Linked DNA regions of Natronosporangium hydrolyticum. The protein of the gene in region 2 interacts with the protein of the main gene of each other region in a pairwise test. Links are inferred from orthologs where the notes say so. Each region holds a gene or a part of one and is shown on either strand. Other genes may lie near its edges. The genes, in order: rplL and dnaE.

Evidence for each region.
Region 1: the proteins of dnaE (region 2) and rplL interact in binary tests that used the Escherichia coli proteins (3 or more experiments, as listed by UniProt). The link is inferred for Natronosporangium hydrolyticum from one-to-one orthologs.

Annotation. Positions count from the first base shown.
Region 1 is NZ_CP070499.1:846,311-861,273, reverse strand. The notes cover bases 1-2,750. They hold rplL (50S ribosomal protein L7/L12), read right to left. Parts: upstream 1,694-2,750; coding sequence 1,307-1,693; downstream 1-1,306. Other genes in these bases: rplA (50S ribosomal protein L1), read right to left, coding at 2,539-2,750; rplJ (50S ribosomal protein L10), read right to left, coding at 1,760-2,287; rpoB (DNA-directed RNA polymerase subunit beta), read right to left, coding at 1-834. Outside these bases: more of rplA, read right to left, coding at 2,751-3,255; rplK (50S ribosomal protein L11), read right to left, coding at 3,335-3,766; transcription termination/antitermination protein NusG, read right to left, coding at 3,821-4,636; preprotein translocase subunit SecE, read right to left, coding at 4,647-4,961; JQS43_RS03890 (MaoC family dehydratase), read right to left, coding at 5,290-5,694; JQS43_RS03885 (MaoC family dehydratase N-terminal domain-containing protein), read right to left, coding at 5,691-6,140; rpmG (50S ribosomal protein L33), read right to left, coding at 6,152-6,319; JQS43_RS03865 (putative bifunctional diguanylate cyclase/phosphodiesterase), read right to left, coding at 6,585-9,038; JQS43_RS03860 (hypothetical protein), read right to left, coding at 9,179-9,355; JQS43_RS03855 (MarR family winged helix-turn-helix transcriptional regulator), read left to right, coding at 9,556-10,065; JQS43_RS03850 (NAD(P)H-quinone dehydrogenase), read right to left, coding at 10,083-11,489; JQS43_RS03845 (gamma-glutamylcyclotransferase family protein), read left to right, coding at 11,545-12,006; JQS43_RS03840 (MBL fold metallo-hydrolase), read right to left, coding at 12,012-12,668; JQS43_RS03835 (amidohydrolase), read left to right, coding at 13,018-14,292; JQS43_RS03830 (acyl-CoA mutase large subunit family protein), read right to left, coding at 14,307-14,963. UniProt on the Escherichia coli protein: The binding site for several of the GTPase factors involved in protein synthesis (IF-2, EF-Tu, EF-G and RF3). Is thus essential for accurate translation.
Region 2 is NZ_CP070499.1:5,437,502-5,453,769, reverse strand. What follows is about bases 5,698-9,752. They hold dnaE (DNA polymerase III subunit alpha), read right to left. Parts: upstream 9,435-9,752; coding sequence 5,898-9,434; downstream 5,698-5,897. Other genes in these bases: JQS43_RS24795 (peptide chain release factor 3), read right to left, coding at 9,655-9,752; JQS43_RS24805 (S8 family serine peptidase), read left to right, coding at 5,698-5,833. Also shown: JQS43_RS24810 (helix-turn-helix transcriptional regulator), read left to right, coding at 1-1,930; more of JQS43_RS24805, read left to right, coding at 2,021-5,697; more of JQS43_RS24795, read right to left, coding at 9,753-11,256; JQS43_RS24790 (polyamine aminopropyltransferase), read left to right, coding at 11,444-12,166; JQS43_RS24785 (YdeI/OmpD-associated family protein), read left to right, coding at 12,208-12,807; JQS43_RS24780 (TetR/AcrR family transcriptional regulator), read right to left, coding at 12,816-13,406; JQS43_RS24775 (MFS transporter), read right to left, coding at 13,441-14,970; JQS43_RS24770 (DJ-1/PfpI family protein), read right to left, coding at 15,124-15,750; JQS43_RS24765 (GlxA family transcriptional regulator), read right to left, coding at 15,750-16,268. UniProt on the Escherichia coli protein: DNA polymerase III is a complex, multichain enzyme responsible for most of the replicative synthesis in bacteria. This DNA polymerase also exhibits 3' to 5' exonuclease activity. The alpha chain is the DNA polymerase catalytic subunit.

The DNA.
Region 1 (14,963 bases), 4.6 Mb from region 2 along the record:
GCGCCCGACTTTGGCGACGTCATACCGCTTGGGGTTGAAGAACAGATTCTCCAGCAGAGTCTGGGCGTTCTCCCGGGTCGGCGGCTCACCCGGCCGCAGCTTCCGGTAGATGTCCAGCAGCGCTTCGTCCTGGCTGGTGATGTGGTCCTTTTCCAGGGTGGTCATCATCAGCTCGGACCAGCCGAACCGCTCCCGGATCGCCTCGGCCGACCAGCCGATCGCCTTGAGCAGGACGGTGACCGCCTGCCGACGCTTCCGGTCGATCCGGACGCCGACCGTGTCCCGCTTGTCAATGTCGAACTCGAGCCAGGCACCCCGGCTCGGGATCACCTTGACGCTGGTCAGGTCGCGATCCGAGGTCTTGTCTGGCTGCTTGTCGAAGTAGACGCCCGGAGACCGGACGAGCTGGGATACCACCACCCGCTCGGTACCGTTGATGATGAACGTCCCCTTGGGGGTCATCATCGGGAAGTCACCCATGAACACCGTCTGGCTCTTGATCTCGCCGGTGGTGTTGTTGGTGAACTCCGCGGTTACGAACAGCGGTGCGCAATAGGTGAGGTCCTTCTCCTTGCACTCCTCGATCGAGGCCTTCACCTCGTCGAAGCGGGGCGCGGAGAAGGAGAGTGACATCGTGCCCGAGAAGTCCTCGATAGGACTGATCTCTTCCAGGATCTCTGCGAGTCCGGAACGGGCATACTGATCGTCAGCCGTGCGCGACTGCCACGCCTCGTTCCCGACCAACCAGTCGAAGGACTGGGTCTGGATGGCGAGCAGATCAGGGACCTCAAGGTGCTCGGTAATCCGCCCGAAGGAGATTCGGCGGGGAAGCATGTCACTCGAGGTAAGGTTCGATGACTGATCGATCTTCGCAGGGCGAGTTTCCACGGGGCGAGCTGCCAAGATGCGTCCTTCCGAGGACCGGTGCTGCTTTACGGCCGTGCGCACGCCCCGACGAACAAGCCCCAGAATCCCGTAGAATCGGACATTCCAGGCAGGCACTAAGTCGGAAGGCAGCGCAAACTAGCAGTGTAGCCGCTCGGCCAACCGCTGTCTAGCCCCCTCGCCCAGCACAGTTCTCCATGTGTCCTCGGCCCCGACTCGGACGAAATCGCCGAGCGCCGGACCGGGTCGGCCCGACGCGAGCGGCGCGTCCGCGCTGGTGCTGTACTCAGCGTGCCTTCCGACCCTGCCCCCCGTCAAGGTCCCGGCCCCGCCGATCCGGATGGGAATGCGTGATTCATGCCTGAATCACCCGCAATTCCGGCGCGGATCGACGGGGCCGGGGAGGTCGAACGACGGTAGGTTACTTGACGGTAACCTTCGCGCCCTCGCCCTCCAGCTTCTCCTTGGCCTTCTCCGCGGTCTCCTTGTTCGCCGCCTCCAGAACCGCCTTCGGAGCGGCCTCGACCAGGTCCTTGGCCTCCTTCAGGCCCAGCCCGGTCAGCTCCCGGACAACCTTGATGACCTGGATCTTCTTGCCGCCGTCAGCCTCCAGGATGACGTCGAACTCGTCCTTCTCCGGCTCGGCCTCCTCGGCGGCCGCGCCCGGCGCGGCCGCGGCGACCGCCGCCACCGGCGCGGCGGCGGTTACGTCGAAGGTCTCCTCGAACTGCTTCACGAACTCCGAGAGCTCGATCAGCGTCATCTCCTTGAAGGTGTCCAGCAGTTCCTCGGTGCTCAGCTTCGCCATCTCGGCGTTCCTCTCTCGTGATCGGCCCGTAGTGGGTGGAATGCGTCGTAGGGACGCAGCAACGGCCTACTCGCCGCCCTGCTCCCGCTTCTCCTGCAGCGCGGCGGCCAACCGGACCGTCTTGCTCAGCGGGGCCTGGAACAGCGCCGCCGCCTTGCTCAGGTTGGCCTTCATCGCCCCGGCCAGCTTGGCCAGCAGCACCTCACGCGACTCCAGGTCGGCGAGGCGACGGACTTCGTCGGCCGAGATGGTCTGGCCCTCAAAGACGCCACCCTTGATGATCAGAGCGGGGTGCGCCTTGCCGAAATCCCGAATGCTCTTCGCGGCCTCGACCGGGTCGCCGGAGACGAACGCGAGCGCGGTCGGCCCCTTGAAGAGCTCCTCCAGCCCGTCGATGCCCGCCTCGGTGGCCGCCCGCTTGGCCAGCGTGTTCTTCGCCACGGTGTACGCGGCGCCGTCGCCGAGCTGCCGCCGGAGCTGCTTGAGCTCCGCAACCGTCAGTCCGCGGTACTCGGTCAGCACAGTCGCTGTCGAGCTACGGAACTGGTCGGTCAGCTCGGCCACGGCGGTCTGCTTGTCTTCCCGAACCGCCATGCCCCTCCTTCTGCCGTATCCGCCGCTGGCGGTCCGGTCACGGAGGGGAGGGCGCCAGCGCAGAAGGCGCGGCGCGGGCACGGGCGCGCAGAGAGCGCCGACTCGCGATCCGCCCCATCCTGCGCGGGCCGCCCTCGTCCGGGGCCTTCGACCGGAGATCATCCGGTAACCAGCGGTCTGTGGGTGGTTGTGGATCCACCCGGCGGCCAACCGGCCGCCGGGCAACTGCCAAGAGTACGCCGGGCGCCGCGTCAGGCGGCGACCGGGGCCTCCTGCTGGAACTTGGTCGCACTCGGGTCGATCGGAATCCCGGGACCCATGGTGGTGCTGACGGTCGCCTTCTTCAGGTAACGACCCTTGGCCGCGGCCGGCTTCAGCCGCAGGACCTCATCGAGCGCGGCGGCATAGTTGTCGACCAGCTGGTCGGTGGAGAACGACGCCTTACCGATGATCATGTGCAGATTGGCGTGCTTGTCCACCCGAAAGGTGATCTTGCCGCCCTTGATCTCGTTGACCGCCTTCGTGACGTCCATGGTCACGGTGCCGGTCTTCGGGTTCGGCATCAGCCCCCGGGGACCGAGGATCCGGGCGATCCGACCGATCTTGGCCATCTGGTCGGGCGTCGCGATCGCGGCGTCGAAGTCCAGCCAGCCCTCCTGGATCCGGGCGACCAGATCATCCGAGCCGACCTCGTCGGCGCCGGCGGCGACCGCCTCGTTCGCCTTCTCGCCCGCGGCGAACACCACCACCCGGACGGTCTTGCCGGTGCCGTGTGGCAGGTTGACCGTGCCGCGCACCATCTGATCAGCCTTGCGCGGATCGACCCCCAGCCGCATCGCCACCTCCACGGTGGCGTCGAACTTGGTCGGGCTGGTCTGCTTGGCCAGCTCCATCGCCTCGACCGGACCGTAGAGCCGGTCCCGGTCGACCAACTCGGCCGACTTGCGGTAACTCTTGCTGCGCTTCATGTTCAGGTCTCCTGTGGTTGCGACGGGCCCAGCTCGGGCCCTCCCACGACCGGCCGTCGAAAAAGGCCGGTAGGTCGGGTCAATCGTTGACGGTGATCCCCATCGACCGGGCAGTGCCGGCGATGATCTTCTCGGCCTGGTCGAGGTCCTCGACGTTGAGGTCGGCCTGCTTCCGCTCGGCGATCTCCCGCAGCTGTGCGCGGTTCACCGAGCCGACCTTGTCCCGGTGCGGCACACCGGACCCCTTGTCGATCCCGGCCGCCTTCAGCAACAGCCGGGCCGCCGGCGGAGTCTTCAGCACGAAGCTGAAGGTCCGGTCCTCGAAGACGCTGATCTCAGCGGGCACCACATCGCCGCGCTGGGACTCGGTCTGGGCGTTGTAGGTCTTGCAGAACTCCATGATGTTCAGGCCGTGCTGACCAAGCGCCGGGCCCACCGGCGGCGCCGGTGTCGCCTGCCCCGCCGGCAGCTGCAGCGTGAACGTGGTAACGAGCTTCTTCTTCGGAGGCATTCCTGGTCCTGGGCTCGGAGGTCTCGATAACCGAACGATGGTACCTGGCCGGGATTAGATCTTCGCGACCTGGTTGAAGTTGAGCTCGACCGGCGTCTCCCGACCGAAGATCGACACCAGCACCTTCAGCTTCTGCTGGTCGACGTTGATCTCGCTGATCGTGGCCGGCAGCGACGCGAAGGCACCATCGGTCACCGTGACCGAGTCGCCCTCTTCGAAATCGAGGACCTTCACCTCGGTCGGCGCCTTCTTCTGCGTGGTCGGCTCCGCCGCCGGAGCGAGCCACTTGATCACCTCGTCGAGGCTGAGCGGCGCGGGCCGGTCGGCGCGGTCAGTGGCACCGACGAAGCCGGTCACCCCCGGAGTGTTGCGCACACAGGAGTATGACTCGGGGCTCAGCTCCATCCGGACCAGGATGTAACCGGGGAAAACCTTGTTTTGGACCTGGGTCCGCTTGCCGCTCTTGACCTCGATCTCTTCCCGAGTGGGAACCTCGACTTGGAAGATGTGGTCCTCCATGTCGAGCGAGGTGATCCGGGTCTCAAGATTGGTCTTGACCTTGTTTTCGTAGCCAGCGTAGGAGTGCACCACGAACCAATCGCCCGGCGCGAACCGCAGCTGATCACGCAGCGCGGCGGCGGGATCCGCCACCGGCTCCGGGCCCGCCGCGTCCTCCTCCGGCGGCTCATCGCCCGGCAGCTCATCGCCCGGCGCCGCCGCGACGGCGCTCAGGTCGCCATCGGGCGGCGCCGACGCCGCTTCGGCGATCGGCTCCGCGCCGGTGTCGTCGGCATCGAGAGCAGGCTCGGGCAGATCCGCCCGGCCGGTCTCGTCATAGTCAACCACGTCGTACTTCGCTTCCGTTGACATGTATCCCCGTCTAGTGGCCAAAGACCCACTGTACGGCGCTGGCGAACGCGTAGTCGAAGCCGGCGATGATCGTCATCATCACCGCGATGAAGAAGACCACCACCACCGCGTAGGTCAGCAGCTCTTTACGAGTCGGCCAGATAACCTTACGCAGCTCCGCCACGACTTCCCGGACGAACCGCCCGATCCGGCCGAAACCAAATCGGGGACCGCCGCGCCGTTCGATGACCGCAGCGTCACCGCTGCCCGACCCGTCGCGGCCGCTGTCGGCGGCGTCGTCGAACTCGTCCGCGGCGCCTGCGCCTGGTCGGTTCCCCTTAGCCACTTCAGTCCTCTTCCTCGCGGTGTCGGTTTCCTCGGCGGATGGCCCGTCGGCGTGGGTCTATCGGCGGTCACGGATGACCGATCACCGCCGCCAGCCCGGTCGCCGACCCGGATCCTCAAGACCCGGCCGGACAGCCGCCCGCGGTGGCAGGGGTGACAGGACTCGAACCTGCAACCTACGGTTTTGGAGACCGTTGCGCTGCCAATTGCGCCACACCCCTAGGTGCGTCAGTGCGGAATCCACACTGCCGTGCGCGACCAGTGTACGGGTAACCGAGCCCCCGGCCCAACCGGGGCGCCCACACGGGCCGGAACCGGGCGCCGTCGGGTTAGGCCCGGACCGTGGCCCGAGCCTGCGCCAGCACCTTCTGCCCCTGGCAGACCGCGGTGAGCTCCAGCTCCGCACGATCGTCCGTGATCGACTTGACCTTCCCCGAGACGACCACCTCGGTCCCGGCGTCGTCGTCGGGCACCGGCACCGGCCGGGCGAACCGGACCCCGAAATCGAGCACCGCGTCGGCGGCGCCCGCCCATGCGGTCACCGCACGACCAGCCAGCGCCATGGTGAACATGCCGTGGGCGATCACCCCGGGCAGCCCGACCTCGCGAGCGAACCGTTCATTCCAGTGAATCTGGTTGAAATCACCCGAAGCCCCGGCGTAACGGACCAGGTCGGCTCGGGTCACGGTGAAGGTGTGAGCCGGCAACTGCGCACCGACGACCAGCCCGGTCACGAATCGTCACCTCGCACGACGAGCTTGTGCCAGAGCGTGACCACCGGCTCGCCTGCGGGGGTGGTCAACTCGATCCGGGTGTTGAGGAACTCGTGCCCGGCCCGCTCGGTGATCTCCTCGATGGTGAGCACGCTGACCAACTCGTCACCGGCCACCACCGGCCGGACGTAGCTGAACCGCTGGTCGCCGTGCACCACCCTGGAGTAATCGAGCCCCAGCTCAGAGTCGGTCTGGAGCTGCTCGGCCGCGGCGGTGCCGGCCACGATCGGAAACGTCGGTGGCGCCACCACGTCGGCGTGCCCGCGCGCCCGGGCCGCCTCCGGATCATGATGGATCGGGTCGTCGGCGCCGATCGCGGAGGCGAACTCGCGGATCTTCTCCCGCCCTACCAGGTAGGGCCCGCTCGGCGGAAAGCTACGACCAACGTACGCGCGATTGAGGGGCATCGCAGGCCGCGTCAGCGGGTCTCGCGGTGACCGGTGTGCTTGCCGCAGCGGGGGCAGAATTTCTTGATTTCGATCCGGTCCGGATCATTACGGCGGTTCTTGGTGGTGATGTAGTTTCGCTCTTTACAGTCCACACACGCCATAGTGATCTTGGGGCGGACGTCGGTCGCCTTGGCCACGGCGAAGCGCTCCTTGCGATTGTGCGGTTACCGGCTGATGGCGGTAGCGGTAGCGGTGGCCGGACTCGAACCGGCGACACAACGATTATGAGCCGTTTGCTCTACCTCCTGAGCTACACCGCCTCGCTTTCGCGAGCCCCCTTACGGAATCGAACCGTAGACCTTCTCCTTACCATGGAGACGCTCTGCCGACTGAGCTAAGGGGGCAACGTCACTGACCGGATCACTCCGGTGCGACGTGCAGAGCCTAGCGTACACGCCCCCCTCAGCCCACTGCACGCAGGCGTCGCACTTGGCCCCCGGCGTGCGGCTCGGCGTCGGTCTGCGCAGCGAACCACGCCTCCAGGCGCTCATACGGCAGTGGCCGGCTGAAGAGGAACCCCTGGCCGATGTCGCAGCCGATCTCCTCCAGCAGGTTCAGCGTCAGCTCGCTCTCCACCCCCTCGGCGACCACCGTGAGGTCGAAGTGCCGGGCCAGGTCCACCACTGCCCGGACGATCGCCAGATCGCCAGCGTCGGTCGCCATACCCTGGACGAACGACTGGTCGATCTTGACCTCGTGGACCGGCAGCCGACTCAGATAGGAGAGCGAGGAGTAGCCGGTGCCGAAGTCGTCCACCGACAACCGGACGCCCAACTCGGCGAGCTGATGCAGGGTAGGCAAGGGCTGATCCGCCTCGCCCACCGAGCCGTCCTCGGTGATCTCGAAAGTCAGCAGCTCGGGATCGACCTCGTACTCCCGCAACAACTCGCTGACCCGCGCCGGGAAACTCGGGTCCATCAGGGTCCGGGAAGAGAGATTGATCGCGACCGGCAACGGGTGGCCGGCCTGTGCCCACTGCCGCGCCCGCCGCAGCCCCGCGGTGAGCACCGCCTCGGTGAGCTGGCCGAGTAACCCGGTGTGCTCAGCGACCGCCACGAACTCCGGCGGCGGCACCGAGCCGTGCCCCGGATGCTCCCACCGGGCCAGGCACTCCACTCCGACCAGCCGCCGATCCGGAATCGAGACCTTCGGCTGGAAGTAGACCTCCAGCTCGTCGTCGTCGAGCGCCTGGCGCAGATCCGCAGCCAGCCCCAGCCGCCGAGCCGAACCGGACTCCAACGCCTTGTTGAACAGCTGCACGCCGCCCACCAGCCCCTTCGCCGCCTGGGTCGCCAGGTCAGCGCGCTGCAGCAGCACGCTCGGCTCCGGGCCGTGCTCCGGATGCAGGGTCACCCCGACCGCGACATCGACGTCGAGCGTCAACGAGCCGACCGTCAACGGGTCCCGCAGCTCCTGCCGCAGCGAGCCGGCGAGTGACAGCGCGGCACCCTCATCGGCCATCGGCAGGGTGACCACGAATGCGTCCCCGCCGATCCGGCCCACCAGCGCCGCCGACGGAGCGGCCGCCCGCAGCCGGCGTGCGACCTCGACCAGGAGCTGGTCTCCGGCCGCCCGGCCGAGCGACTCATTGACATCCCGGAGCCCACCGACGTCCAGCAGCAGCACCGCCACCATCTCCCCCGGGGTACGCCCCGAGATCGACTCGCCCAACGCGTCGGTGATCCGCCGCCGGTTGGGCAGGCCGGTGAGCGAGTCGTGGTACGCGTCGAAGCGCAGCCGCTCGACCAGCCGCGAATTCTCCACCGCCACCGCGGCGTGCGCGGCGATCGTCTCCAACAACCGGACGTCGGCCGGACCGAAGAATGCGGTGTCGCCGATCCGGCCGGACACCTCTAGGCAGCCGATCACCGCCGAGCCCGCCCGCAGCGGGACCACGATCACATCCTTGGTGCCGGTCCGGCGGAGCACCGGCCGCAGCGACTCGTCACCGAGCCGAGGACCGACCGCCACGCTCGCCCCGTGCGTGAAGGCCCGCTGCCGGATCGGCTCCGGCGTGTCCGAGACGTCCAACAACGCCCGGTAGTCGACCTTTGCCGAGAGAAGCACCTCAGGGTGCCGCCCGCTCGCCGGGATCCACAAGGTCGCGTACTCGGCCTGGAGCATCTCTCGCACCCGGCCGAGCAGGACATCGGCCAACGTGCCGTCATGGGGAGTATCGGCGACGACCCGGGTTAGCTCGTACATCTCACTCAACGACCGGCTGTGCCGCACCGACTGGACGTACGACCGGTACGAGATCACCAGGAATCCGGTCACCACCGCCAGCAGCAGCAGCGACCAGGCACCCTGCTGCAGCAGCACCAGCACCACGATCCCGATGGTGATGTTGAGGGCGGCCACCGGCAGCGCGGGAATGGCGGTACGCATGAAGTCACGGGTGACGATCCGCCCCTGGACCAGGCTCACCGCTCCGAGTACGGCGGTGAGGGTCACCAGCACGTTTGCGGCCACCGCTGCCGCCAGGACCAGCCAGGTGAGCGGGTCCTGGCCATCCAACGGGGATCCGGCTCGGACGATCAAGCTCGCCAGCGCGGCGCCGGCGGCGAGCGACGCCACGTTGAACCAGAGCTTCACCTTCGCCTGGCCCTGCGAGGCCATGACGCACAGCGTGGCGACGGCACGGGCCGCCACCAGCAGCACCGGCGGTAGGAAGAAGAGCGCGAGCAGCAACGGGATATCGGTAACCGACACCCCCACGGCGTGCCGGCGGACCTCCACCCGGAACACCGTGAGATCGGCTGCGACGAAAAGAATCAGGAACAGGATGGAGAGTGGCCAGGCCCAACCGGGAATGGTCTCTCCGATCTGGGCAGCAAAGGCCCAGAGCACCGCCATTACCGCGAGCGGCGCCGTCAGTGCCCAAGCGCGACGGCCAGAGCGGCTAGGCTCGGCGTGCGATCCAGGCAAGCACCCCTCCTACCGGATCACGGGCGGGATCGGCGACCGGCGCCGAAGAACCGGCGCCGGTGGCCGGCTTACTCCCAGCGGAAGTCGTTGGGCTCGTAGACCGCTTCACTCCCCGCCGTGCTGGTGACGTCGTCAGCGGTCTCGCCGGCGGCGAGGGCCGAGGAACCGACCAACGTAGCACCGGCCCCGAACGCGGCGACGGCCACGAGCCGACTGGCCCACCGTGCAAGATTGCGTGTGCGCATGAGATCTCCTTCCGCGGGCCTACTCCCACTAAGATATCGACCATCGTGTCACATCGTTCGGCATACCGAAAGCCGGATCTGCCGCCCTCATCCGAACGTCCGATAGGTGGCCTGCTAAGGGCAGCTCGATCGCCCGAATTCCCACGGCTAATGCCACGATGGATGGCCGAACGCGGCCGATCAGCGGAAGAATGGCTGGTGTGACGGACAGTCAGGACCAGTTGCTGGCGGAGCTCGTGCAAGGAGTCCGGCGGCTGCTGCGCCAGTCGGTGCGCTACTACGACGCGGTCGCCGACCAGCTCGGCTTGACCCTCACCGACCTGACCTGCGTCGACACTCTACGGGAGCGGCGCCGGGCCACCGCCAGCGAACTCGCGGCCGAACTGGGGCTCACCACCGGCGCCGTGACCCGCATGATCGACCGGCTGGTACAGGCGGGCTTCGTCGCCCGTCGCCCCGACCCAGCCGACCGGCGGCGGGTGATCGTGACGCTGGAGCCCACCGCCGAGGCCTCGGTCGCCGGCCTCTTCGCCGGCCAGGCCGCCCACCTCACTGAGGCCGGCAGTACGCTCACCGCCGGCCAGCTACAACTGCTCCGCGACTTCGTCCGAGAACGCGCCGAGGCGACCCAGCGGGAGGCCGACCGGCTCCGGCAACAGGGGCGACCGCACGCCGTTCGCCGCGGCGGCCCGCCGGGCCACCGATCATGATCGGCCAGAAGGAGGCGTCACAGCTCCGGGTCGTGGCGCATCAGTTGCCGGGCGGCCTCGGTGATCGACCCGGACAGCGACGGGTAGATGGTGATGGTCTGCGCCAGCTGATCCACCGTGAGCTGAGTGCTGACCGCCAGCGAGATCGGCAGGATCAGCTCGCTCGCCCGAGGTGCGACCACCACCCCGCCGATCACCACCCCCGAGGGAGCCCGGCAGAACAGCTTGATGAACCCGTCGGACAGGCCCGCCATCTTCGCCCGAGCGTTACCGGTCAGCGGCAGCATCACTTCCCGCACCGGCGACTGGGCCGCGTCGACCTCGGCCTGGGACGCGCCGACGGTCGCGAGCTCGGGGTCGGTGAAGACGTTCGCCGACACCGTTCGCAGCCGCAGCGGCGCCACCGCCTCGCCCAGCGAGTGCCACATGGCGATCCGGCCCTGCATCGCGGCGACGCTCGCCAACGGCAGGACCCCGGTGCAGTCGCCAGCGGCGTAGATGCCGGGCACATTGGTACGCGAGACTCGGTCCACCGGGATGTGCCCGCTGGACCCGACCCGGACCCCGTACTCGGCCAGCCCGAGGGCCTCAGTGTTCGGCACCGACCCGACCGCCATCAGCGCGTGGCTGCCGGTCACCTCCCGGCCGTCGGTCAGCCGGACCACCACCTGGTCGCCGTGCCGCGTCACCGACTCGGCCCGGGAGTTGTTCAGGATCGCCATCCCCCGGTCCCGGAAGACCCGTTCGATCGCGGTCGCGGCGTCCGGGTCCTCATGCGGCATCACTCGGTCCCGGCTGGAGACCAGCGTCACCGGCAACCCCATCGCCAGGTACGCGGAGGCGAACTCGGCTCCGGTGACTCCGGACCCGACCACGATCAGATGTTCGGGCAGCGCGGGTAGGTCGTACACCTGCCGCCAGGTGAGGATCCGCTCCCCGTCGGGGATGGCGCTCGCCAGCACCCGGGGGGTTGCGCCGGTGGCGAGCAGGATCACATCGGCGGCGAGCGGGTACTCGTCGCCGCCGTCGGCAGGGGTCACGAGCACCGGGTGGTGGTGGGTGACGGCCGCCGTCCCCAGCCGGGCCCGCCCGCGTACGACCGTGACCCCGGCGGCCCGCAGTTTGGCGTCGATGTCCTGCGACTGGGCCGCGGCGAGCCGGCGCACCCGCTGGTGGACCGCGGGAGCGTCGATGGTTACCGCGCCGGTGCCGGGCAGCTGGATCCCGAAGCGCTCGCCGCCGCCGTACCCGGTGACCACGTCGGAGCTGGCGATGAAAGTCTTAGAGGGGACGCAGTCGTGCAGCACACACGCGCCGCCGATGCCCTCGGCATCGATCACCGTGACCTCAGCGTCGAGTTGGGCCGCGACCAACGCCGCTTCGTACCCGGCCGGTCCGCCCCCGATGATCACAATCCGGCTCATGACACGCGCGCTCCCGTCTGTTCTGACCTCGATCCTGGCAGCTATCGTCAGCGCCGTGCGCCACTACGCTGCCTACGGTTCGAATCTCGACCCCGCGCGGATGCGAGCTTACTGCCCGCACTCCCCCATGATCGGTACGGGGTGGTTGGAGGGTTGGCGACTGACCTTCGGGGGCGAAGCCGCCCTGGGCTGGGAGGGAGCGGTCACCACCGTGGTGGAGTCACCGGGTGACCGGGTCTTCGTCGCGCTCTACGACGTCCATCCCCGCGATGCCGCCAACCTCGACGAGGTGGAGGGCGCGGTCGCCGGCACGTACCGGAAACTGACGGTACAGGTGGCGACGCTGGACGGCGCGGTCACCGCCTGGGTGTATGTGCTGGACGGTTACGAAGGTGGCCTACCCACCGCGTGGTATCTGTCGGAGATCGCCAACGCGGCCGAGGCCGCTGGGGCCCCCGCCGACTACCTGCGCGACCTACGTTCCCGGCCGACCCGGACGGCCTCCCCGGAGCCGTAGGAAGCTCACCCGCCGGCCAGGTCGATCGTGGTGGCTGGCTCCACGTGGTGGTAGTCACAGTTGGCGAGTTTGGACAGATTGGTGTCGTAGACCTTGGCGCCGGCGGCCGACAGCAGATGATCGTGGATTCCGTACGCCTGCCGGGGCGCGACCGCCCGGACGAAGTCGACCGCTTCGGCGAGCCGCTGCCACGGCGCGTTGATCGGCAGCAGTAGGGTCTCCACCTGCGACCCGGCGGGCAGGTCGGCCGGGTCGACCGAGTCGCCCGGGTGGTAGAGCACATCCTCGATCAGGAAGCCGATGTTGGCGATCCGGGGGATGTCCGCGTGGATCAGCGCGTGCTGGCCACCGCCGACCCGAATCCCGAACCCGGCGGCGGTGAACTCGTCCCCGGCGTTGACCGGGTGGACCTGCACCGCCTCGCCGAGCACCGCCAGCTTGGAGACCACATCCGGGTGGGCGTAGACGGTCAGCGAGGGACGGTCGGCTGCCGCCGCGGTGAGCTTGTCCACATCGAGATGGTCGGCGTGTTCGTGGGTGATCAACACCACATCGGCGCCGAGTAGCGCGGCCTGCTCACTGAACCCGCCCGGATCGATCACCAGCACCCCGGAGTCGTGCTCCAATCGGATACACGAATGGGTGTACTTCGTCAGCTGCATGTGACCTCCCTCACCGCCAGACCGCGGACTCGCCACGGTGATAGCCGAGTGCCTAGTCTGCCCGGCGCCCCACCCGCCGCGCTCGGCGCCACCCCGCCGCCGCCGGTTTGTACGTCCGCCACCCCGCGTGACCGCGACAGCCCTTCCTCCGTTGACGAGAGTGAGGCTCCGGTGACCACCCGGAGTAACCGCCGGTCGGCGCCGGATCCGCCCCGGAAATCGCCTTTCACCAGGCATTTTGTGACGCTGAGCAATATCATTGCTACGGTAACGAGGTTGCGTAGCGTCACCGTATTCGGTCTAGGCTGTCCGAGTTCGTGTCGCCGGAAGAGATCGAGATGAAGCCGAAATGAGCGCGTTGACCGTGCCCGAGAGTCAGCTGGCCGCCCCTGCCCACGGCCCGGCCGTTGCGCGGCCGGAGACCCCCGTGGCCGCGCAGCCGCTCCCTGGCGGGCTGGACCAGTGGCTCGCAGAGCGCCACGGCGAGCTGATCGCGGTACGTCGACACCTCCACGCCCACCCGGAGCTGTCCCACCAGGAGTTCGAGACCACCGCGCTGGTCGCGGGCGAGCTGCGGGTGGCCGGGCTCACCCCCCGGCTGCTCCCCAGCGGCAACGGCGTGATCTGTGACATCGGCGAGGGTGGCCCGGTGGTCGCGCTGCGGGCCGACATGGACGCGCTGCCGATCGACGACCCGAAGGAGGTGGAGTACCGCTCCACCGTCCCCGGGGTGGCCCACGCCTGCGGGCACGATGTGCACACCGCGATCCTGCTCGGCGCCGGGCAGGCGCTGGCCCGGCTCGCCGACGCCGGAGCGCTGCCCGGTCGGGTGCGGCTGGTGTTCCAGCCCGCCGAGGAGGCGAGCCCTTCCGGTGCTCCGCAGATGATCGCCGCTGGCGCGCTCACCGATGTCGCCGCGATCTTCGGCCTACACTGCGCGCCCCGGCTGCCCACCGGCACCGTCGCGGTCCGCACCGGCCCGCTCACCGCGGCCACCGACATCGTGTCAGTGAACGTCTCCGGACCGGGCGGCCACACCGCCCGGCCACACCTGACCGTGGATCTGGTCCACGCGTTGAGCCGGCTGGTAGTCGACGTGCCGGCGCTGCTCGACCGCCGGCTCGACCCGCGTGCCCGGGTCTCGCTGGTCTTCGGGTCCATCGCCGCCGGCCAGGCTCCGAATGCGATCCCGGCCACCGGGCATGCCCGCGGCACCGTGCGGGTGCTTGGCCGCGAGGCCTGGCGGGAGGCTCCCGAGCTGATCACCCAGCTGATGCAGGAGGTCGCGGCGGCGACCGGCGCCACCGCCTCGGTCGACTATGTCCGGGGCGTGCCGCCGGTGGTAAACGACGCGCGGGCGACCGAGCTGATCGCCGAAGCGGCCCGGCTCGCGCTCGGCCCGGATGAGGTCACCGAGGCCGAGCTGAGCATGGGCGGCGAGGATTTCGGGTTCTATCTGGAGCAGGTGCCCGGGTCGATGATCCGGCTGGGTACCGGCATCGCCGACGCGGCGCCGATGGACATCCACCAGGCGGGCTTCGACGTGGACGAGCGGGCGATCAACCACGGCGTCCGGGTCATGGTCCACACCGCCCTCGCCTCGTTGGCGCGCTTCACCGACTAGCGCGCTTTTGCCGGCTAGAACGAGTCGGCTGGCTGGTAGGCCCCCCAGGTTTCGCGCAGCGCGTCACAGACCTCACCGACGGTCGCTCTGGCGCGCAGGGCATCCTTCATCGGCCACAGCACGTTGTCGGTGCCGGCCGCCGCCTCCCGCAGCGCGGTGAGGGCGGCGGTGACGGCCGGCTGGTCCCGGTCGGCCCGCAGCCGGGCCAGCCGCTGCGCCTGCGCTGCCTCGATGGTCGGGTCCACCGGCATCGGTTCGTACGGATCGTCGGTGTCGGTCTGGTATTTGTTGACCCCGACCACCACCCGCTCGCCCCGGTCGATTTCCTGCGAGATCCGGTACGCCGAGGCTTCGATCTCCCGCTTCTGGAAACCGGCCTCGATCGCGTCCACCGCCGAGCCGTAGCTGGCGACCCGCGCCATCAGCTCCCGGGCACCGGACTCCACATCGTCGGTCATAGCCTCCACCGCGTACGAGCCGGCGAACGGATCCACGGTGGCGGTGAGGTCGGTCTCGTTAGCCAACACCTGTTGGGTACGCAGGGCGAGCCGGGCCGCCTTCTCGTTGGGCAGCGCGATCGCCTCGTCGTACGCGTTGGTGTGCAGCGACTGGGTGCCGCCCATCACCGCGGCCAGTGCCTGGACCGCAACCCGGATCAGGTTCACCTCCGG
Region 2 (16,268 bases):
CCACGTGCTGGCGGCCCGGGCGATCGCCGAGGCGACCCCGGCCTCCGAGCGCCGGCGGCTGCACCAGCAGGCCGGGCAGGTGTTGATGCGGCTGGACAATCCGCCGTTCGCCCGGCTGAGTCACCATCTTCGGGAGGCCGGCGACATCGCCGGCTGGCGCCGCTACGCCGAAGCCGCGGCCGAGCTGGCCCTGGCCTCCGGGGATGAACTCGCCGCGGTGGCGGCCCTGCGGGGGCTGCTCGACACCGCCCCGCCACCGCCGCCGACCGCGCGGGCCCGGCTGGCCGGCAAGCTGGGTGAGGCGGCGGTCGGTGGGGTGGCCTCGCTCGGCGAGGTGGCGGCCGAGGTAGCCGGCACGCTCCGGGAGGTGCTGTCCGATGCGGACACGACCGCGACCGACCGGGGGCCGGTCCGGCTCTGGTTGGGCCGGCTCCACCTGCAGCTCGGCGAGTTCGAGGAGGCGTACGCGCAGACCCAGGCGGCCTGCGCCGAACTGTCCGGGCACCCCACGTTGGCGGCGCGGGCGATGATGTCGTTGGGGTTCCCGCGCGGCAACACCTGGCCGGTCGAGCAGCATCTGAGCTGGCTGGACGGCGCCACCGCGCTGCTGCCGGAGGTCGCCGACCAGGCCGAGCGGACGTCGCTGGCGGTCGACCGGGTCGGCGCATTGCTGCTGCTCGGTCAGGCAGCCGGCTGGCGGGCGGCGACCGAGCTCGGCGATGACGCGCCGACCCTGAGCCAGCGGCGGCAGCTGGCGCGGTGCGCCATGAACACCGGCCACATGGGGGTGATCTGGGGCCACTACTCGTACGCCGAGCAGCGGCTACGCACCGCCGAGCAGCTGATGCGCGACACCGGCTACGAGCGGCTGCTCAACTCGGCCCGGCTCACCCGGGCGTACCTGGACTGGCACACCGGGGCGTGGGCGGGGCTGGCCGGCCGGGTGGCGGAGCTGGCCGACGCCGACGACACCCTACCCGAGGCGTACCTGGAGGCAAGGCTGGTCACCGCGCTGTTGGCGTTGGCGGCCGGCCGCCGGTCGGCGGCCGAACCGGAGCTGCGGGAGATCCTCGGCCAGGCCACCCACCGCGGGCTGGTCGACACCCAGCTGTTGCCGGCGGCGGCGCTGGGCCGGCTGTGGCTCACCGACGGCGCGGTCGAGGAGGCGATCCGGGTCACCCAGCCCGGTATCGACCTGATCGCCGGCAAGGGGGTCTGGCTGTGGGCGACCGACCTGGCGCCGGTCCATGTGGCGGCGCTGGTGCGGGCCGGGCAACGGGCGGCGGCGACCCGGCTGACCGAGGAGTACGTCGCCGCGCTGGCGGGGTTGGACGCGCCAGCGCCAGCGCCAGCGACCGCCGCGCAGGTGTGCCGGGCGATCGTGGCGAACGCCGCCGGTGAGCCGGGTCGCGCCGCAGAGTTGGCGCTCGCGGCCGCGCAGTCGTGGGCGGCGCTGCCCCGGCGCTACGAGGAGCTGTTGACGCTGGAGCGGTACGGCGGCTACCTGCTCGCGGCCGGCGAGGACGACCGGGCGCTGCCGGTTTTGACCTCGGCGCAGCAGGGGCTGTGGGCGCTCGGTGCCAGGTGGGACGCCGACCGGCTGGCGTACCGGCTGCGGCAACTCGGGGTGGAGGTCGCGCGTACCTGGCGGGGTGGCCGGCGCGGCTACGGCGACCAGCTCTCCCCCCGCGAGCTGGAGGTGGTCCGGCTGGTCGCGCAGGGGTTGACCAACCGCGAAGTGGCCAAGGTGCTGTACCTGTCGCCCCGCACCATCGACCGCCATCTGCAGAAGGCGATGCAGAAACTGGCGGTCACCTCGCGTACCCGGCTCGCGGTGGCCGCCGCGGACACCGGCCTGCTGGTCGCGGAGCCGGCCGGGTCGGCGGGCGAGCCGGGCCAGCTGCCGGCCGCGCCGGCCAAGAATGGGTGATCTACCCAATCGCAACCTCGGCCGTACCGGGTGAGCGTGATCAGGTGACGGCGATGCCGCCGTTGTGACGCCCGGAGAAAGAGGATGTTGATGTCCCCCATCCCATTACCCCCCGGCGGGGAGCGGCCGGCCCGGCGATGGCGGATCGCCGTGGTGGTGCCGGCGCTCGCCGCGCTGCTCGGCGGATCGGCCGTACCAGCGACTGCCGCCCCGGCACCGGCCGACCCGGTACGCGGGATGGCCGCGCCGCCGTCCGCAGGTGACACCGTCCCGGTGACCCTGCTCACCGGCGATGTGGTGGTGGTGCATCAGGGCCCGGACGGCACCCAGTCGGCGTGGCTCGCCGAGCCGGCGGTTCCGGCGAGCGGGGCGGCGCCGCAGATCTACCAGCAGGACGGCCAGGTCCATGTGATCCCGGCCGAGGTGCAGCCGTACCTGGCCGCGGGCGTGCTCGACGAGCGGCTGTTCAACGTCACCGGGCTGGTGGCGCAGGGGTACGACGACCGGTCCCGGGACGACCTGCCGCTGCTGCTGGCGGCGCCCGATCTGGCGGCGCTTCCGGCGGGGGCGGCGCCCGGCGGTGAGGTCGGGGTGCTGTCGAGCATCGACGCGCTGCCGGTCGAGGTGGACAAATCGGAGATCCGGCAGGTGTGGGAGGCGTTGCGCGGGCCGGAGCCGGCCGCGGCCCAGGATCCGGAGCCGCAGCTCGCAGCGGCCGAACGGGTGTGGCTGAACGGTCAGGTCGAGCCGACGCTCGGCGAGAGCGTGGGCCAGGTCGGTGCCCCGGCCGCGTGGGAGCTCGGGTACGACGGCGCCGGGGTGGCGGTGGCGGTGCTCGACACCGGCTACGATCCGGACCACCCGGACCTGGTGGGCCAGGTCGCGGATTCGGCGAACTTCACGCCCGACGAGGACCCGGCCGGCGTGGTCGGGATCGACCGGCAGGGCCATGGGACGCATGTGGCCGCGACCGTAGCCGGGACCGGTGAGGCCGCCGACGGCGGGCGTCCCGGGGTGGCGCCCGGCGCCGAGCTGCTCATCGGCAAGGTACTCAGCGACGCCGGTGTCGGCTACGACGACTGGGTGATCGCCGGGATGGAGTGGGCGGTCGAGGCCGGAGCGCGGGTGGTCAACCTGAGCCTCGGTTCGTCGTTCCCGAGTGACGGCTCGGACCCGTTGAGCATGGCGGTGGACCGGCTCACCGAAGAGTCGGGGGTGCTGTTCGTGGTGTCGGCCGGCAACATCGGCCCTGCCGAGGGCAGCATCACCGCGCCCGGGGCCGCCGAGCACGCGCTCACCGTGGGCGCCACCGACCATCACGACCAGCCGGCGGACTTCTCCTCGCGGGGGCCGCGCCCCGGCGACTCGGCGATCAAGCCGGAGCTGGTGGCGCCCGGGGTGGATGTCGTCGCCGCCCGCGCCGCGGGCACCAGCTCGGGGCAGCTGATCGACGACTACTACACCGCGATGAGCGGCACCTCGATGGCGGCGCCGCATGCCGCCGGGGCGGCCGCGATCGTGGCCCAACAGCACCCGGACGATACGGCGGCGGAGCTGAAGGCCCGGTTGGTCGCCACCGCCGAACCGCTCGACGAGCGGGTCTCGTTCCAGGGCGGCGGCCGGCTCGACGCCGCCGCGTCGGTCGCGGCGACGGTCGCGGTGAGCGACGCGGCATTGTCGCTGGGCGAGGTCGGGCAGTCGGGCCGGTTCGAGACCCGCACCTTGACCTACCAGAACCACTCCGACCAGCCGATGACGCTGCGGTTGACGCCGCACGTCAACGCGGCCGGCGACCTCAACGACGCCCGGCCGGTGGTGCGGATCCGGCCGGCGGCGCTGGTGATCCCCCCGGGCGGGTCGGCCAGCGCCGACGTGTCGCTGCTGACCCAGGCGACGACGCCGGGCACCTATACCGGCTACATCCTGGCCGAGGACCGGCGGAACCAGTCGGCGCCGGTGCAGACCGTGCTGACCGCCACCCTCCCGCCGCCGATCCATACGGTCACGGTCGAGGGAGTCGACCGGGACGGGGAGCCGGCCGGCTCGGGCTCGGTCGAGGCGTGGAACCTGGAGACCGGGCAGATGTATTACGGCTGGTTCTTCGACGGCCAGACCCAGCTCGAGTTGCCCGCCGGGCGGTACACGTTGGTCTTCTCGGTGCAGTCGCCGGCGGGTGCCTTCCCGCCGAGCAGCGTGGTCTTCGGCGGCGACCCGGAGCTCACGGTGGCGAGGGACCTGACGCTGCGGTATGACGGCCGGGACGCCGAACCTTTCCAGGTGGAGACGCCACGGGAGACGGTGACCGATTCGTTCGACATCTTGTGGCACCGGCAGGTCGGCGACCGGGCCATCGCCACCACGTCCAGTGGTGGACTCACCGGCACCGACCTTTACCTGCTTCCCAGCGATGAGGCCGACACTGGGGTCTTCGAGGCGTCGGTGCTGTGGCAGGAGTCGGAGCCGCTGCTGCGACTCTCCGCGCCCGGCCCGGACGGGGCGCCGATCGAAACGACCCCGGTGTTGGCGACGCAACGGTTGGTCTACGAAGGCCAGGAGTCGCTGCCGGTGGTCTACGCCGGAGAGGGGACGCCGGAGGAGTTCGCGTCGGTGGACGCCGCCGGCAAGGTGGCGCTGGTGACCCGGGCCCGGTCCGGTCATTACATCTCCGACCAGTCGCAGGCTGCGGCCGAGGCCGGGGCGGTGCTGCTGCTGGCGCACAACGACGAGCCGGCGAACTGGTGGGACCCGGACAACACCAGCTTCCTGCCCAGCTACCGGCTCAACCAGGGCGAGGGCATGGCGCTGCGGGAGCAGCTCGCCGCCGACCCGGAGCTGGAGCTGGACCTGCACGGGGTGATCGACCCCGCGTACACCTACGACCTAGCCTTCCACACGGCGGGCCGGTTCCCCGGCGGGGAGCGGCAGGTGGTCGACGAGGCGGAGCTGGCGACGGTCGAGTCGGCGTTCCACGCCGACTCGGCGGAGACCGGCCGGATGGAGTCATGGGTGGCGCTGCTGGGTAGCTCCGAGTTCGGGCTGCGTATGGGGCGGACCCGCAACGCGCCGGGTCACCGGACCGAGTTCATCAGCACCGAGCAGGTGCGGTGGCAGCGGTTCGGTCAGCCGCATCATGAGTTCCCCGGGATGTATTGGATCTGGACCGGCGTCGAGCGCTACCACCCCGGCGAGGTCTACCAGCAGCAGTGGTGGGGGGCGTTGACCCGGCCCGGTGTGCCAGAGTTGCCCGGTTACGAGGCGATCGGGTTGCCGGCCGCCCGGTTCCACGACGCGCTGCGGTTCAACATCCCCACCTACCTCTACGACAACGGCCGGATGTACGGGTATCCATACCACCAGCTCGGCGACGAGGTGGTGATGCGGGTGTACCGGGACGGTGAGCTGGTCGGCGAGGGTGACTGGTCGGATCTGCAGGTGTCGGTGCCGCCGGAGGAGTCATGGTACGAAGTGGAGCTGATAGTCCGCAACGGCGCCGGTAACTGGGCCGGCACCTCGGTGGTCACCGAGTCCAGCTGGGAGTTCAGCTCCGGCCGGCCCGTCGATGGGCGGGAGGTGCTGCCGCTGGTGCAGCTCGACTACCACCTGGAGACCGGGCTGCACAACCAGGTCGAGGCGACCGACGCGTACCCGCTGCGGTTGGTGCCCGGCTACCAGCCGGGGGTGACCGGGCCCGGTGACTTCGAGCTGACCGTGGAAGTGTCCTTCGACGACGGTGCGAGCTGGGCGGCCGCGCCGGTCAGCGAGGTGGACGGCGGGTTCGAGGCGACCGTCCCGGCCGCCCCGGCGGCGGCCGAGTTCGGTTCGGTGCGGGTGGTCGCCACCGACCAGGCCGGAAACCAACTGCGCCAATATATCGAGCGGGGCTGGCGGGTCAATCTGGACTGAATTCGCGACGGGGGTGGTGGGGTCGGCCCGGGGTCTCGGCCGGCCCCACCATCACGTCACCGCTCTACAACACGCTGCCGGAGCCGACCAGCGCCTTCAGGTCGGCCATCAGCGCCGGTGAGACCTGCACCCGGTAACGGGGCAGCTTCAACAGCTCCGGCTGCCGGTTGCCGGTGTACCGCAGCTCCAGCCGGACCTCGGTGTCGCCCTGATGCTGCACCAGGACCTCCCGGAGCCGTTCCACGGCGCCCTCGGTGACCGCGGAGTCCTTCATCCGGATGGTGACCGGCCGGCCACCGGCCGCCGCCACCGCGCTGGTGTCCAGCACCGCCAGGTCGTGCGCCACCACCGAGACACTGCCGCTGTCGCGCCGGTTGACCTTGCCCTTGAGCGCCACCACCAGATCGTCGGCGAGCTGGTCCGAGACCGCGTCGTAGGTGCTGGGGAAGAAGAGCACCTCGATCGCGCCGTCCAGGTCCTCCAGGCTGGCCGAGGCCCACAGCTTGCCCTGCTTGGTCACCCGCCGGTTCAGGCCGACGATCATCCCGGCCAGGGTGACGTGCGCCCCGTCGGGCAGCTCGTCGTCCTCGATCTGGGTGATCGCCTGTTCACAGTTGCGGCGGAGCAGGTGCTCGGCGCCGGCGAGCGGGTGCGAGGAGACGTAGAGGCCCAGCATCTCCCGTTCGAAGTCGAGCAGGGTCTTGCTCTCCCACTCGTGCTCCGGCACCGTCAGCGTCAACCCGGCCGCCGGCTCGTCGGCCTGCACCAGGTCGTCGAAGAGCGAGAACTGCCCCTCCGCCTCCCGGCGTTTGATGTGGTGGGCGTCCTCGACCGCGGCCTCGTGCACCTCGACCAGGCCGCGCCGGGTGTGCCCGAGCGAGTCGAAGGCACCGGCCTTGATCAGCGACTCGATGGTGCGTTTGTTGCACACCACCAGCTCACCCTTGGCGAGGAAGTCGGCGAACGAGGTGAACGCCTCCTTCGCCTTCCGGGTCTCGATGATCGAACGCACCACGTTGGTGCCGACGTTACGGACCGCGTGCAGGCCGAACCGGATGTTGCCGTCGACCGGTTTGAACGGACCCTCTGACTCGTTGACGTCGGGGGGCAGCACCTTCACCCCCATCCGGCGGCATTCGCCGAGATAGAGCGCCATCCGGTCCTTGTCGTCGCTGACCGAGGTGAGCAGCGCCGCCATGTATTCGGCCGGATAGTTGGCCTTCAGGTAGGCGGTCCAGTACGCGATCAGGCCGTACGCGGCCGAGTGGGCCTTGTTGAAGGCGTAGTCGGCGAAGGGCAGCAGGATGTCCCACAGGGTCTGGATCGACTCGTCGGAGAAGCCGCGTTCCCGCATCCCGTCCCGGAAGAAGACGACCTGCTTGTCGAGCACGTCTTTTTTCTTCTTGCCCATGGCCTTACGCAGGTTGTCGGCTTGCCCCATGGTGTAGCCGGCCAACTTCTGCGCGATCGCCATCACCTGCTCCTGATAGACGATCAGGCCGTGGGTGGGGCCGAGCACCTCCTCCAGCGCCTCGGCGAGGTGCGGGTGGATCGGCACCACTTCCTGCTGGCCGGTCTTGCGCAGCGCGTAGTTGATGTGGCTGTTGGCGCCCATCGGGCCGGGCCGGTAGAGCGCGATGGCGGCCGAGATGTCCTCGAAGTTGTCCGGCCGCATCATCTTCAGCAGTGACCGCATCGGGCCGCCGTCGAGCTGGAAGACCCCGAGCGTCTCCCCGCGGCCGAGTAGCTCGTAGGTGGGGCGGTCGTCGAGGCCCAGCGAATCCAGGTCGATCCTGCGGCCGGTGCTGCGTTCGACGTTACGCAGACCTTCGGCGAGGATGGTCAGGTTACGCAGCCCCAGGAAGTCCATCTTGATGAGTCCGAGCGACTCACAGGTGGGGTAGTCGAACTGGGTGATGATGGCGCCGTCGTCTTCCCGCTTCATCAGCGGGATGTGTTCGATCAGCGGCTCCGCGGACATGATGACCCCGGCGGCGTGCACCCCGGTCTGCCGGACCAGCCCCTCCAGGCCGCGGGCGATGTCGAAGACCTTGGCGACGTCGGGCTCGGAGTCGACCAGCGCCCGGACCTCGGTCGCCTCGTGGTAACGGGGGTGGCCGGAGTCGGTGACCGCCGAGAGCGGGATGTCTTTACCCATCACCGCCGGCGGCATCGCCTTGGTGATCCGGTCGCCGAGCGCGTACGGGTAGCCGAGCACCCGGGAGGCGTCCTTGATCGCGGCCTTCGCCTTGATCGTGCCGTAGGTGGCGATCTGGGCCACCCGGTCGTCGCCGTACTTCTCGGTGACGTAGCGGATCACCGCGGCCCGCCCACGCTCGTCGAAGTCGACATCGATGTCGGGGCGCTCGACCCGCTCCGGGTTGATGAACCGCTCGAAGATCAGACCGTGGGTGAGCGGGTCCAGGTCGGTGATGCCCAGCGCGTAGGCGACGATGCTGCCGGCGGCGGAGCCGCGGCCGGGGCCGACCGAGATGTCGTTCTCCCGCGACCACCGGATGAAGTCGGCCACCACCAGGAAGTAGGCGGGGAACCCCATCGAGCTGATGACCTCGACCTCGTACTGGCACTGGGCCCGCCGGTCCTCCGGGATGCCGCCGGGGTAACGGCGGGCCATCCCCGCCCAGACCTCCTTGGTGAACAGGCTCTCCTCGGTCTCACCCTCCGGGGTGGGGAACCGGGGCATCAGGTCGTGGTAGGCGAACATCCCCTCGGTCTCGACCCGCTCGGCGATCACCAGGGTGTTGCGGCACCCCTCCAGCCAGGCGTCGGAGCCGTCGACGCCGTACATCTCGGCGGGCGACTTCAGGTAGTAGCCGGAGCCGCCGAAGCGCATCCGTTTGGTGTCGGTGATCCGGGCGTTGGTCTGCACGCAGAGCAGCGCGTCGTGGGCGCTGGCCTGGTCTTCCTGGGTGTAGTGGGAGTCGTTGGTGACCACCGGCGGGATGCCGAGCTTGCGGGAGATGTCGAGCAACCCGGAGCGGACCCGGGTCTCGATATCCAGGCCGTGGTCCATCAGCTCCAGGAAGTAGTTTTCCTTGCCGAAGATGTCCTGGTAGCGGGCGGCGGCGGCGAGGGCCTCCTCCTCCTGGCCCAGCCGCAGCCGGGTCTGCACCTCCCCGGAGGGGCAGCCGGTGGTCGCCACCAGCCCACCCGCGTACTCGGAGAGCAGTTCGGCGTCCATCCGCGGCTTGCCGTACTGGCCCTCCAGCGACGCCCGGGAGGTCAGCGCGAAGAGGTTGTGCAGGCCGGTTTTGTTCGTCGCCCACAGGGTGGCGTGGGTGTAACGGCCACCGCCGGAGACGTCGTCGTCCTTCTGCTCCGGCCGCCCCCAACGCACCGGCTTCTTGTGGAACCGGGAGTCCGGGGCGAGGTACGCCTCAATGCCGATCACCGGGGTGACCCCGGCGGCGGTGGCGGCTTTGTAGAAGGCGTTGGCCCCGTGCATGTTGCCGTGGTCGGTGATCGCCACCGCCGGCATCCCCAGCCGCTGCACCTCGGTCATCATGTCGTTGATCCGCGCCGCACCGTCGAGGATCGAGAACTCGGTGTGTACGTGCAGGTGCACAAACTGGTTGGACAAGCCGGTACCTCCTCAACCAGGCATACAACCCAGATGGAGGCCAGAACCGTCACACCCGGCGTCGCCTGGTCCGCAATCCGCCAAGGTCAGCCCATAGCGTACGCACTCCCGCCCAGCCGCTTGCGCAGACCGGCCGAGGTCGGCTGCCGAATCTGTCGAACCCGTCACCGGTCACCCGTCACCGGTCACCCGTCACCGGTCACCCGTCACCGGTCACCCGTCACCGGTCGTCGGCGTCGGCGAGTAGCGGGTCCAGCCGTACCGTGGGATTCTCCCGAGCGATCATGTCCAGCCGCCACCGGTTCGGGAAGAGCGCCAGCAGCGCCCCGTCGCGTACCCGGGTGAGCACCTCGATGCCGCGGACCCGGCTCAGCGCCTCCTGCCCAGCCGGATCGGTACGGCGGACATACTGGTAAGGTAGATGGTCCACAGTGGTGGGTACGCCGAACTCGGCCGCCAACCGGTGGGTGGCGACCTCGAACTGCATTGGACCGACCGCGGCGAGCACCGGGGCGGCGTCGCCCCGAGCCTCCGATCGCAGCACCTGCACGATGCCCTCGGCGTCCAGCTGGGCTACGCCCCGCCGGAACCGCTTGAACTTCGAGGTGTCGCTGGTCTGGATCGTCGCGAAATGCTCCGGCGCGAACGACGGCAGCGGCGGGAACTCCACCGGCCGATCACTGTAGAGGGTGTCGCCGATGCCCAGCGCGGTGGCGTTGACCAGCCCCACCACGTCACCCGGGTAGGCGTAGTCGGCGGTGTCGCGTTCCCGGCCGAACAGCTGCTGGGCGTACTTGGTGGCGAATGGCCGGCCGGTCGCGCCGTTCGTGACCTGCGCACCCCGCTCGAAGCGCCCCGAGCAGACCCGGACGAACGCGACCTGGTCGCGGTGAGCCGGGTCCATGTTCGCCTGGATCTTGAAGACGAATCCGGCGAACGGCGCCGCCACCGGCCGCGGCTCACCGGCGACGTCCGGGCGGGGGCCGGGCGCCGGCGCGAGCTCCACCAGCGTGTCCAGCAGTTGGCGTACCCCGAGGTTGGCGACGGCGGCGCCGAAGAGCACCGGGGTGGTTGTCGCGGCGGTGAAGGTGGCCTGATCATGGTCGGCGTCGCTGAGGTCGAGCAGTTCCAGCTCCTCGACGGCGCGTTGCCAGTCCTCGCCGAACCGGCGGGCGGCCTCGTCGGTGGTCAGCTCCTGCTCGGTGGCGGCGGTGGCGCCGCCCGGTGCCCGTTCAAAGTGGATGGCTGTGCCGGTGCGTCGGTCGACCACCCCGTGGAACTGCCCGGCGAGGCCGATCGGCCAGGTCAACGGTGTCGGCCGCAGCCCGATCCGGGTCTCGATCTCGTCCAGCAGCGCCAGCGGCTCCAGGCCGGGCCGATCCCACTTGTTGATGAAGGTGACGACCGGGATCCGCCGATGCCGGCATACCTCAAACAGCTTGAGAGTCTGCGGCTCCAGCCCTTTGGCGGCGTCGAGGAGCATGACCGCGCAGTCCACCGCGGTGAGCACCCGGTAGGTGTCCTCGGAGAAGTCGGCGTGACCCGGGGTGTCGAGCAGGTTGACCACCACGTCGCGGTACGCGAACTGCAGCGCGGCCGAGGTGATGGAGATGCCGCGGGTCTGCTCCATCGCCATCCAGTCGGACACCACCCCGCGGCGTCCGCCCTTGCCGTGGACCGCGCCGGCCTGCCCGATCACCCGGGCGTGCAGCGCCAGCGCCTCGGTGATCGTGGACTTGCCGGCGTCCGGGTGGCTGATCACCGCGAAGGTACGCCGCCGGGCCGCCTCTGCCTGGATGTTCGCCTGGCCCGGAGCCGTCACCGATTGCACCTGCGCTTCCCCCCACCGCCCACTCGGCCGATCATGGACATAGGTGCCGGATCGGCCGCTGACTCTGTCCCTAGCCCCATGATCGCGCGGGTGGGGTGGTGGGGGTGGAGCGGGGCTAGGTGGTGGGCGCTGAGGTGGCCTACGATGCGCGAATGGTGGTAGATAAGGGCCGCCTGCCATGGTGAGTGCCCGTTTCGAAGAGCTGGACTGGCGGCAGACCCCGATCGGTGAGATCAGCCTCCGGCGCCGGTGGGATCCCACCTGTGCCCGAGAGGTCCACGAGATCAAGCTCGACGACGAGTTCCTGATGTCCAGCCTGTTCACCCAGGCGGAGGTGGAACTCGCCCGGCTGGCCCTGGCCCGGATCCGCGGCGACGGTCCCTGGGATGTCGTCGTCGGCGGTCTCGGGCTCGGATGCACCGCCGCGACGGTGCTGGCCGAGCCGAAGGTCGGCACCTTGCTGGTGGTCGAGGCCCTGGAAGCGGTGATCGACTGGCACACGTGGCGGCTGTTGCCGACTGGTGAGCAGTTGGTCACCGACCGCCGTTGCCGGCTGGTGCAGGGCGACTTCTTTGCCATGGCCGCCGCCGATGGTTTCGACCCGAAACGCCCCCGGCGGCAGTTCGACGCCATCCTGGTAGACATCGACCACTCGCCGGATCATCTGCTGCACCCGGGCCACGGCGACTTCTATCGGCCGGCCGGGCTGCGTCGACTCGCCGCCCACCTGCGGCCAGCCGGGGTGTTCGCGCTGTGGTCCGACGACCCGCCGGAGCCCAGGTTCACCGCTGCGCTCTCCGACCTGTTCACAACCGTCGAGGCGGAGACTGTGCGCTTCCGCAACCCGTTCCTTGAGCAGGAGTCGGCCAATACCGTCTACGTGGCGGTCGACCCCCGCTGAGCTGGGCCGGGTTGTCCCATGCCGTCCCTACACTGACTGGCATGGCTGAGCAACTGCCGGAACTGATCGTCGTTGACGCCGCCGCGTGGCGCGAGTGGCTGGCGGCACACCATGACCGTGCCCCCGGCGTGTGGTTGGTGCTGGCAAAGGGGGGAGCTACCGACCCCACCAGTCTCACCTACGAGGAGGCGGTAAACGAGGCGCTGTGCTTCGGTTGGATCGACGGCCAGGCGCGGCGCCGGGATGAGACCACCAGCAGTCTGCGGTTCACCCCTCGCCGGGCCCGCAGCATCTGGTCGAAGAAGAACGTCGAACGGGTGGCCCGGTTGACCGAGGCGGGCCGGCTGCACCCGGCCGGGCTCGCCGAGGTGGAGCGGGCGAAGGCGGACGGCCGTTGGGAAGCGGCCTATGCCGGCCCGGCCACCATCGAGGTGCCGGCCGACCTGACCTCGGCGCTGGCGGCGCAGCCGGCGGCGCAGGCGATGTTCGAGATCCTCACCAGCCAGAACCGGTTCGCGATCCTGCACCGGATTCATAGCGCCAAGCGGCCCGAGACCCGGGCCCGTCGGATCGCGCAGTTTGTCGAAATGCTCGGCCGAGGTGAGACGATATATCCGCAGCGCCGTCAGGCCGGGCAGTAGCGCGCGGTTCAGCCGGGCGAGGCGGCCCGGTCGAGGCGGTCGCCGAGCGCCTGGGCGAGGACGCGGTGCACGTAGTCGGGGTCGGCGGGTGCGTTGTCGAGCAGGATGGCCGTGCACAGCCCATCGGCGGCGGCGACCAGCGCGGCGATCGCCGCGGGATCGTCGGTGAGGGTGGCGGCGAGGTCGGCGACGTTCTCCCGCCACCGACGGGCCAACGATTGCAGGGCGGGTCGCCGAGCGGCCATGGTGGCCAACTCCCGCTCGGCCAGCGCTCGCTCCCGACCGGCGCCAGCCGACTCTCCGATCAGCTGGGCCAGCCCGCGCAGCTTGTCGCCGGGGTCGTCGATGATGTGGCGGATCCGGGCGGTGTACCCGTCGGCGACGCTGGCCAGCGCCGCGACCAGCAGATCGTCGAGGGTGGCGAAGTAGTAGGTGGTCAGGCTGGTCGTAATGCCCGCCTGTCGGGCGACGGTGCGGTGGGTGACCCCGGCGGCACCGTCGCGGGTGACGACGGCGAGGGTAGCTTCGATGATCTCGGCCCGGCGCTTCTGCCCCCGGGCGCGACGACCGTCGACGGGTTCGCTCTCGGCGTGGTGCATGCTCCCTCCTGGGCTTCCAGGATAGTCGAGCGGCTCACCGCTGGGCCGGCTCGATCTCCTGGTCCGCGCCGAGCGGCCGCACCTGCCGCAGCGCCGACAGGCAGAGCAGCGTGGTGATCAGGATGGCCGCCCCGGCGACGGCGGAGGCGATGTTCACACCGGCGAGGAAGGCCTCCTGGGCGGCGGGGACGGTCTGTGGGGGCAGTTGGTCGGCGGCTGAGAGGGCGCCGGAGAGGCTGCCGGTGACCCGGTCGGCGACCTCAGGGGAGACGCCGGCGGGGGCGACCATGCGGGCGGTGTAAAGGGCGGTGGCGAGACTGCCGAGCAGCGCGACGCCGACGGCGACGCCCAGTTCCTGCACCGTCTCGGACATCGCCGCGGCGGAGCCGGACTGGGACGCGGGCGCGGCACCGACGACCATGTCGGTGCCGAGCGCCGCGATCGCCCCGAGGCCTAGATAGATCAGCGCGAAACCAGCCACCACCCGGGGCGCGTCGCCGGTGTCCGCGGTGGCCAGCGCCGCGTATCCGAGCAGCGACAGCCCCAGCGTGCCCGCCATGACCAGACCTGGACGCACCCGGCGGGCGAGCAACGGCGCGCCGATGGCGGCGACGAGCATCGCCAGTGCGGGTGGGCCCATCCACAGACCGGCCACGAACGGCGTGAGCCCTTCAACGAGCTGGAGGTACTGGGTTACCAGGTACATGGTTCCGCCCACCCCGACCAGCCCGATCAACAGCACGGCCAGCGCCGCGGAGAAGGCCCGGTTGCGGAACAACCTGACCTCTAGCAGCGGCGAGGGGAGGCGTCGCTGCCGGCGCACGAACACCACCCCGGCGGCGATGCCGGTGGCGAGCAGCACGACGGCGCTGACGGTCGCCCCGTGGGCGGCCGTGTGCTTGATGGCGTAGACCACCGACAGGATCGCCGCGAGCGAGAGGGCGACGCTGGCCAGGTCCAACCGCCCCGCTCGGGGGTCCGCGTACTCCGGCAGCAGGGTCCGCGAACCGGCCAGTACGACCACGGCGATCGGTACGGCGATCAGGAACGCCGCCCCCCACCAGAAGGTGTCGACCAGCGCACCACCGACGACCGGCCCGGCGGCCATGCCGAGCGCGAACATGGTGGCCCACACCCCGATCGCCACCGCCCGCTGGCGTACGTCGGCGAACATGTTCGAGATCAGGGACAGCGTCGAGGGCATCAGCGTCGCCCCCGCCACACCCAGCAGGGCGCGATAGAGAATCAGCAGTTCGGCGCTGGGGGCGAAGGCGGCGAGGACGGAGACGACGGCGAAGGCGGCCATTCCGATCGACAGCAGTCGGCGGCGGCCGATCCGGTCGCCCAGGGTGCCCATGGTGATGAGGAATCCGGCGATGAGGAAGCCGTAGGCATCCATGATCCACAGGGTCTGGGTAGCCGACGGGTCCAGCGCCGCCGCCAGATTTGGCAGCACCAGGTAGAGCACGGTTACATCCAGGCCGAGGAGCATCGTCGGCAGCGCCAACAACCCCAGGCCTGCCCACTCTCGCGCTCCCGCGCGCGCCACCTGGACATCCGACACAGCAGCTCTCCCCCCATCAGGCAGTTACTTGGACTATCGTACAACTAGTACAGGGGTTCGAGCGGTCAGCGGCGCGGCAACCGTCACCGGGTTGGCAGGGTGGGAGCTGGTGAGTCTCCGCCGGCGTGGGATCCGGTTCACCTCCGGTGGGCGCTAGCGAATGAGCGCCAGGGCGGCGTCGGTCATGCCGGCCGGGGCGGTGGCCGGGGAGCCGGCGCCGAAAGGTGGCTGCGGGTCGTACTCGATCGCCAGCTGTACCGCCTGGGCGATGGTGGGGTCGTGAAGCTCGGCCAGGAGGGCGAGCGCCATGTCGATACCGGCGGAGACCCCGGCGGCGGTGACGATCCGGCCGTCGAAGACCACCCGCTCCTCGACCGGGACGGCGCCGAAATCGGCCAGCCGCTCCCGCCATCCCCAGTGGCTGGTGGCCCGTACCCCTGGCAACAGCCCGGCGGCGGCCAACAGGAAGGAGCCGCTGCATACCGACGTGGTCCACTGGGTGTGCTGGTGTACACCCTGGAGCCAACCGATCAGCTGCTGGTCGGCCAGGGCCTCGATCGTCCCCGGACCACCCGGGACCAGCACCACATCAGGGTGGGACACCTCGGCGTACGTGGCGTTGGCGGTCAGCGACAGCGTGCCCCGGTCGTCGCTGACCGGGACCCGCTCCGCGGCGACGAAGCTCACCTTGCACTCCGGGGCGAACGCCAGCACGGTGTAGGGCCCGACCACATCGAGGGCGGTGAACCGCGGGTAGAGCGGGATGGCGATGTTGCGCATCAATCCTCCTTGGAGCTGAATCGGCGACGGTAGTCACCGGGAGAGATCCGCCAGTGCCGGCGGAAGGTTCGGTAGAGGGTCTCCGGCGCACCGAGACCCGACTCCCGGGCAACCCGATCCAGCGGATGGTTGGTGGTCTCAAGCAGGCGGCGGGCAGCCTCGGCCCGGCTGCGCTCCACGTACCGGCCCGGGGAGACGCCGGTCTGGTCGGTGAAGACCCGGGAGAAGTGACGTTCGCTCAGCTGCACCCGACTCGCCAGGGCGGCCACGCTGAGGTCCGCGGCCGGGTTGCCGTCGATATACGTCTGCAGCTCCCGGAGCGGGTCTTGGCGCGGGACAGCGGCGAGCATGGGAGTGCTGAACTGGCTCTGTCCGCCGGGCCGGTGCAGATACACCACCAGGCCGCGGGCGACGTCACGGGCCAGCTCGTGGCCGTAGTCCTCGGCGACCAGGGCGAGTGCCAGATCTACCCCGGCGGTGACGCCGGCCGAGGTCCACACCCTGCCGTCACGGATGTA